Geothrix sp. 21YS21S-2: one gene and its partner. The protein of the gene in region 1 interacts with the protein of each later gene in a pairwise test. Links are inferred from orthologs where the notes say so. Each region holds a gene or a part of one and is shown on either strand. Other genes may lie near its edges.

Region 1 (3,106 bases):
ACTGGCGCAGATCCTGGCCGGTGTCGAGGTGATCAAGAAGCCCGTCAAGTCCAAGGGCAAGCAGGAAGCGCAGCAAGGCCCCGCGGCCAAGGGCACCAGGCCCGCCAAGGCCGCGGCGGGTGTCGTCGAAAGCGACAAACCGAAGGCGGGTGGTTCGGTTCCAACCGGCAAACCACAGTCAACCACCCAATCCCCCCAACCCGCCCGCAAGGGCAAAAAGGAGTTCCCAATGGAACACATCAATCAGCCCGACGAGACCACCGCTCCCGTCGAAACGGCCGCCGAGCCGGTCGCCGCCAAGAAGCCGGCCGCCAAGAAGGCCGCCGCCAAGAAGCCCGCGGCGAAGAAGCCCGCCGTGAAGAAGGCCGCGGCCAAGAAGCCCGCCGCCAAGAAGCCCGCGGCCAAGAAGCCCGCCGCCAAGAAGCCCGCGGCCAAGAAGCCCGCCGTGAAGAAGGCCGCCCCCAAGAAGGCCGCCGTGAAGAAGGCCGCCCCCAAGAAGGTCGTCGCCAAGAAGGCCGCCCCCAAGAAGGTCGTCGCCAAGAAGGCCGCCCCCAAGAAGGTCGTCGCCAAGAAGGCCGCCCCCAAGAAGGTCGTCGCCAAGAAGGCCGCCCCCAAGAAGGTCGTCGCCAAGAAGGCCGCCCCCAAGAAGGTCGTCGCCAAGAAGGCCGCTCCCAAGAAGGTCGTCGCCAAGAAGGCCGCCCCCAAGAAGGTCGTCGCCAAGAAGGCCGCCCCCAAGAAGGCCGTCGCCAAGAAGCCGGCCGTCAAGAAGGCCGTCGCCAAGAAGCCGGCCGCCAAGAAGGCCGTCAAGAAGTAATAATGTCCCTACTTTAAGCTAGTTAGGACATTCCTCCCCGTCTTAAACCCCGTACGAAAGCAGACCCGGATAAAGCCATGAAATTGATAGATCGAATTTCCGCCCTCGAAGTCCTGGATAGTCGAGGAAATCCGACGATATTGGCCCGGGTCAGACTGAATGATGGAACCATCGGCCAGGCGATGGTTCCGTCCGGGGCCTCCACCGGCAGCCGCGAGGCCCTCGAACTCCGGGACGGCGACAAGAAGCGCTACCTCGGCAAGGGCGTCCTGGGCGCCGTGCAGGCCATCAACACCGAGATCAACGACGCCCTCGAGGGCATGGATCCCTTCCAGCAGTCCGAACTGGACGAGCTCCTCCTGGACCTGGACGGCACCGAGAACAAGTCCAACCTGGGGGCCAACGCGCTCCTGGGCACCTCCATGGCCATCGCATGCGCCGCGGCCAACGCCTGCGGCCAGCCCCTGTACCGCTACCTGGGCGGCGCCTCGGCCCGCACCCTCCCCGTCCCGATGATGAACATCCTCAACGGCGGGGCCCACGCCGACAACAACGTCGACATCCAGGAGTTCATGATCCTCCCCGTGGGCGCCCCCTCCTTCCGGGAGTGCGTCCGCTGGTGCGCCGAGGTCTACCACAACCTCAAGGGCGTGCTCAAGGCCAAGAAGCTCTCCACGGGCGTGGGCGACGAGGGCGGCTTCGCCCCCAACCTCGGCAGCAACGAGGAGGCCCTCACCCTCATCGAGGAGGCCATCAAGAAGGCCGGCTACAAGCCCGGCAAGGACTTCTACCTGGGCCTGGACTGCGCTTCCAGCGAGTTCTACAAGGACAAGGGCTACGAGATCGACGGGAGCCGGAAGACCGGGCCCCAGCTCGTGGACTACTACGCGGGCCTCGTGGACCGGCACCCGGTCCTCACCATCGAGGACGGCTGCGACGAGAGCGACTGGAAGAACTGGAAGCTCCTCACCACCAAGCTCGCCGACAAGATCCAGCTGGTGGGCGACGATCTCTTCGTCACCAACCCGGCCATCCTTGCCCGGGGCATCAAGGAGGGCATCTCCAACGCCATCCTCATCAAGCTCAACCAGATCGGCACCGTCACCGAGACCCTGAAGGCCGTGGACATGGCCCACAAGGCCGGCTTCCGCGCCGTCATCAGCCACCGCTCCGGCGAGACCGAGGACACCTTCATCGCCGACCTGGTGGTCGCCACCGGGGCCGGGCAGCTGAAGACCGGCGCCCCCTGCCGCTCCGACCGGGTGGCCAAGTACAACCGCCTTCTCCAGATCGAATGGGAGCTGGGCGCCGCCGCGCGCTACGCGGGGGCGGAAGCCTTCGGCGCCTTCGTCGGCAAATAGGACCCCCATGAACACGTCGCTCCTCCTGAAGTCCAGCACGCTCTGGGGCGTCCTGGCCTTCTCGGGGCTGGCGTCCACGGGGATCCTGCTCTTCTCGCCCAGCGGCATCGGGAGCCTCCACAAGCGCCAGGCCGAGCTCCTCGACCAGCAGCGCCAGCTCCTGAAGATGCGCAGGGCCAACCTCGAACTGGGCGAGGAGGTCAAGCGGCTCGCCGCCCGGGACCCCGAGCTCTACGAGGCCCTGGCCCGCCAGCAGGGCCTCGCCCGCCCCGGCGAGACCATCTACACCTTCCGCGAGCGGGGCGCCCGGCGCTGATGTTCACCGTCGCCTCCGCTTCGGGCAACACCTTCGCCTACGCCTGGGACGAGCTCCCGCCCGGGGGCGACGGCCCCGCGTGGGCCCGCGCCCTCTGCCCCGGCCGGAAGCTGGACGGCCTCTTCCTCCTGGCCCGGCCCCTCCCGGGCCGGCCCTGGGGCATGGAGCACTGGGACGCCGACGGCGCCGCCACCTTCTGCTCCAACGGCACCCGCGCGGCCCTGGCCCTTCCCGGCGCCCCCCCGGGCAGCGAGATCGCCGTGGTCTCCAGCGGCGAGCCGGTCCGCCTCCGCCGCGAAGGCGACGCGGTGGCGATCCTCATGCCGTCGGGCCCCGGCACCGGGTTCCGCCCCTTCCCCGCCCCCCTCGAAGGCCCCCACGCCTTCGGCTGGGTGGGCAACCCGCAGCTGGTCCTGGAGCGTCCCGGCGTGGCGACCCTCGACCTGGGCCTCCTGGCCGTGCCCCTGCGGCGCCACCCGGCCCTTCCGGGTGGCACCAACGTCAACGTCCTCGAGGTGCTCGGGCCCGGAGCGGCCCGCATCCGCAGCTGGGAGCGCGGGGTGGAGGGCGAGACCCTCTGCTGCGGCACGGGGTGCGCGGTGGCCGGAGCCTGGC
Region 2 (3,310 bases), 2.8 Mb from region 1 along the record:
GCCGAGCCTGGCGGCCGCGCTGGAGCGGGTGCGCGCCTGGGCCGCCCAGCGCAAGGGCTGGGTCGAGGGCCGGGGCTGGGACCAGAACCTTTGGCCCACCAGGACCTTCCCCACCGCGAAGGACCTGGACGCCGTCACGGGCGACCGGCCCGCGGCCCTGGAGCGGGTGGACGGCCACGCCCTCTGGGTCAATTCCGCGGCGCTGAAGGCCGCCGGCATCACCCGCGCCACGCCGGATCCCCAGGGCGGCAGCATCCTCCGGGACGCCGCGGGCGAACCCACCGGCATCCTCGTGGACGGCGCCGCGGACCTGATCGCCAAGGTCCGCCCCGCCCCCTCCCCCGCGGCCGTGGAGGCCGCGCTGGCCGTGGGCCTGGACCGCCTGCGCAGGCTGGGCTTCACCTCCGTCGCGGACATGGGCGTGGACCGCGCGACCCTGGAGGCCTACCGCCGCCTGGCCAAGGCCGGCAAGCTCCCCATCCGCGTCTTCGCGTACCTCTCCCACGACATGAAGCTCATGCTCCAGGAACTGCGCCGGGCGCGGAGCCCCAAGACCGCCTTCCTGCAGGTGCAGGGCGTCAAGTTCTACCTCGACGGGGCCCTGGGCAGCCGCGGCGCCCGGCTCCTGGAGCCCTACGCCGACGCGCCCACCACGGGCATCTGGACCACCGATCCCGTGAGGGTGGCCGCGGACGTGAAGGCCACCGTGCGCGCCGGTTACCAGCCCGCCATCCACGCCATCGGCGACGCCGCCAACCGCAAGGCCCTGGACATTTTCGCGAAGCTTCCCCGCCGGCCGGCCCTGCCCCCGCGCATCGAGCACGCCCAGATCGTCACCGCCGAGGACGCGGCCCGCTTCGGTCCCCTGGGCGTGGTGGCGAGCATCCAGCCCGTCCACTGCACCGACGACCACGCCTGGACCCCCGCACGCCTGGGTCCCGCCCGGGTGGACGAGGCCTTCCCCTGGCGCACCTTCCTGCAAGGCGGCGCGCTCCTGGCCCTGGGCAGCGACGCGCCCGTGGCCGACGCCAATCCTTTCGTGGGCATCGTTTCCGCGGAAACCCGGCAGGACGCGGCCCTGGATCCGCCCGGAGGCTTCCTCCCCGCCCAGCGCCTCACCCGGGCGGAGGCGGTGCGGGGCTACACCAGCGGCAACGCCCGCGCCCTGGGGCACGCCGACCTGGGCGTCATCCAGGCGGGGGCCACCGCGGACCTGATCTGGGTGCAGGCGCCGCTGATGACCCTCACGCCCGCCGAGGTGCGCAAGCTGAAACCCGGCCGCCTCTGGGTGAACGGAACCGAGCTGACGGAGAAGCCATGAAGCGACCCCTCCCCCTCCTCGCCCCTTCCATCCTGTCGGCGGATTTCGCCCGGCTGGCGGAGAGCCTCCAGGTGCTCGGCGACCGGTGCGTCGTGCACGTGGACGTCATGGACGGCCGCTTCGTGCCGAACATCACGCTGGGCATGCCCGTGGTGGCCGCGCTGCGCAGGGAGACGAGGCTGCCCCTGGACTGCCACCTGATGATCGTGGAACCCGCGAAGTACGCCCTGGAGTTCGTGAAGGCCGGCGCGGACTGGGTCTCCATCCACCAGGAGGCGGACCCCCACGCCCATCGCACCCTCACCGCCATCCGCGAGGCCGGCGCCAAGGCCGGCATCGTCCTCAACCCCGGCACGCCCGTGGAGACGCTCACGGACCTGGTGGGGGTCTTCGATTTCGTGCTCCTCATGAGCGTGAATCCCGGATTCGGGGGGCAGTCGTTCATCCCCCGGGTGCTGGACAAGGTGCGGCGCCTCGATGCGCTCAGGAAGGAACGCGACGCGTCCTTCTTCATCCAGGTGGACGGGGGCGTGGGCCCCGGCAACGCCGGCGCCCTGGTGGCCGCGGGCGCGGATGTCCTGGTGGCCGGCAACGCCGTTTTCAAGGCTGCCGACCCCCGGGCGGCTATCTCCAGCCTCCTGAGTGCTATGGATATCTAATTTGATAAATCTCTTAAAAATATTGAAATAATCCAAGATCGGACAGATAAAGACCTATGCTTTGGTGTGGTCAGGCGCGGCGAGGGTAGGCATCCATGCCTTATGGGTGAAGCGACTCTTGATACTATTTGCCGATGGCTAGTACCCAGGAAGGCCCAGTAGGCTGAACGCATGTTCGATACGGGTGCACACCTAAGGAAAGTCAGGAAAAAATACAACCTGACGCTGGATCAGCTTGCAGGCAGGAGCGGAATCGACCGGGGCACCATCAGCCGGATCGAACTGGGCCATGTGTCCCCACGCATCGACACCATCGACTGCCTCTGCAGGGCCATGAACACCACCCTGCCGGAATTCTTCGGCCACGGGGACCTGTGGACGGGCGCCCCGGACGCCGCACCCCAGGCGGGACCCGTCCGGGACTTCCGGGCGGGCGCCGAGACCTCCAACCCGGAGGCCGACCTCTACTGGCCCGTGCCCAAGGCCATGTGGCAGAGCCTCGTGGATGTGGTGGAGCGCTTCGAGGCGCTCCTCGCCCACAGCAGCGAACTGGTGCTCGTCCTGGACTCCCAGGGCCGGATCATCTACCTTTCCCCCGGCGGGGAGAACCTCCTGGGGCACAAGCGCGCCGAGGTGCTGGGCCTGTCGGTGCTCGACATCATCCACGCCGACGACCGCCTCCGCTTCCAGGCTGCCCTGCTGGGCGAGGGCCCCGGGTCGGCGACCTCCCGGAACTTCCGGCTGCGGCACAGAAACGGCGAATGGCTCGCCTTCGAGTGCACCCTCACGGACCACCTCAAGAGCCCCTCCATCCGGGCGAAGATCGTGAACGCGGCCCTGGCCTGACCACCCAACACGGCCGCCCGCGGTTGAGGCAGAATGAAGGACTCCGGTTCGCGTCGCCGCCGGCCTGGTTGGAGTCCCGATGCACATGTCCGATGCCCTCGTCTCCCCGTTCGTGGGCGCGGCGTTCTGGGCGGTATCGGGTACGGCCCTCTATCGCAGCGGCCAGGGGACGTCCCGGGGGACGGCCGTCTCGGTCCCCCTCACCGGGGTGCTGGGCGCCTTCACCTTCGCCATCCAGATGGTCAACTTCTCCATCCCGGGCACCGGCTCCAGCGGGCACCTGGGCGGGGGACTCCTGCTGGCCATCCTCCTGGGGCCCCAGGCCGCCTTCCTGACGCTCGCCTCGGTGCTCCTGGTCCAGGCGCTCTTCTTCGCGGACGGCGGCCTCCTGGCGCTGGGGTGCAACCTGTTCAACATGGGTTTCATCCCGGCCTTCATCGCCTACCCCCTGCTCTACCGTCCGCTCGCGGGTCGGGCCCGTGGG

The links.
Region 2: the proteins of eno (region 1) and rpe interact in binary tests that used the Escherichia coli proteins (3 or more experiments, as listed by UniProt). The link is inferred for Geothrix sp. 21YS21S-2 from one-to-one orthologs.

Annotation. Positions count from the first base shown.
Region 1 is NZ_CP132910.1:3,371,868-3,374,973, reverse strand. The notes cover bases 239-3,033. They hold eno (phosphopyruvate hydratase), read left to right. Parts: upstream 239-891; coding sequence 892-2,175; downstream 2,176-3,033. Other genes in these bases: RAH40_RS14820 (hypothetical protein), read left to right, coding at 2,491-3,033; RAH40_RS14825 (septum formation initiator family protein), read left to right, coding at 2,183-2,491; RAH40_RS14835 (indole-3-glycerol phosphate synthase TrpC), read left to right, coding at 239-814. Outside these bases: more of RAH40_RS14835, read left to right, coding at 1-238; more of RAH40_RS14820, read left to right, coding at 3,034-3,106. UniProt on the Escherichia coli protein: Catalyzes the reversible conversion of 2-phosphoglycerate (2-PG) into phosphoenolpyruvate (PEP). It is essential for the degradation of carbohydrates via glycolysis.
Region 2 is NZ_CP132910.1:559,311-562,620, reverse strand. The notes cover bases 150-3,148. They hold rpe (ribulose-phosphate 3-epimerase), read left to right. Parts: upstream 150-1,317; coding sequence 1,318-1,980; downstream 1,981-3,148. Other genes in these bases: RAH40_RS02540 (energy-coupling factor ABC transporter permease), read left to right, coding at 2,906-3,148; RAH40_RS02545 (PAS domain S-box protein), read left to right, coding at 2,152-2,826; RAH40_RS02555 (amidohydrolase), read left to right, coding at 150-1,321. Outside these bases: more of RAH40_RS02555, read left to right, coding at 1-149; more of RAH40_RS02540, read left to right, coding at 3,149-3,310. UniProt on the Escherichia coli protein: Catalyzes the reversible epimerization of D-ribulose 5-phosphate to D-xylulose 5-phosphate.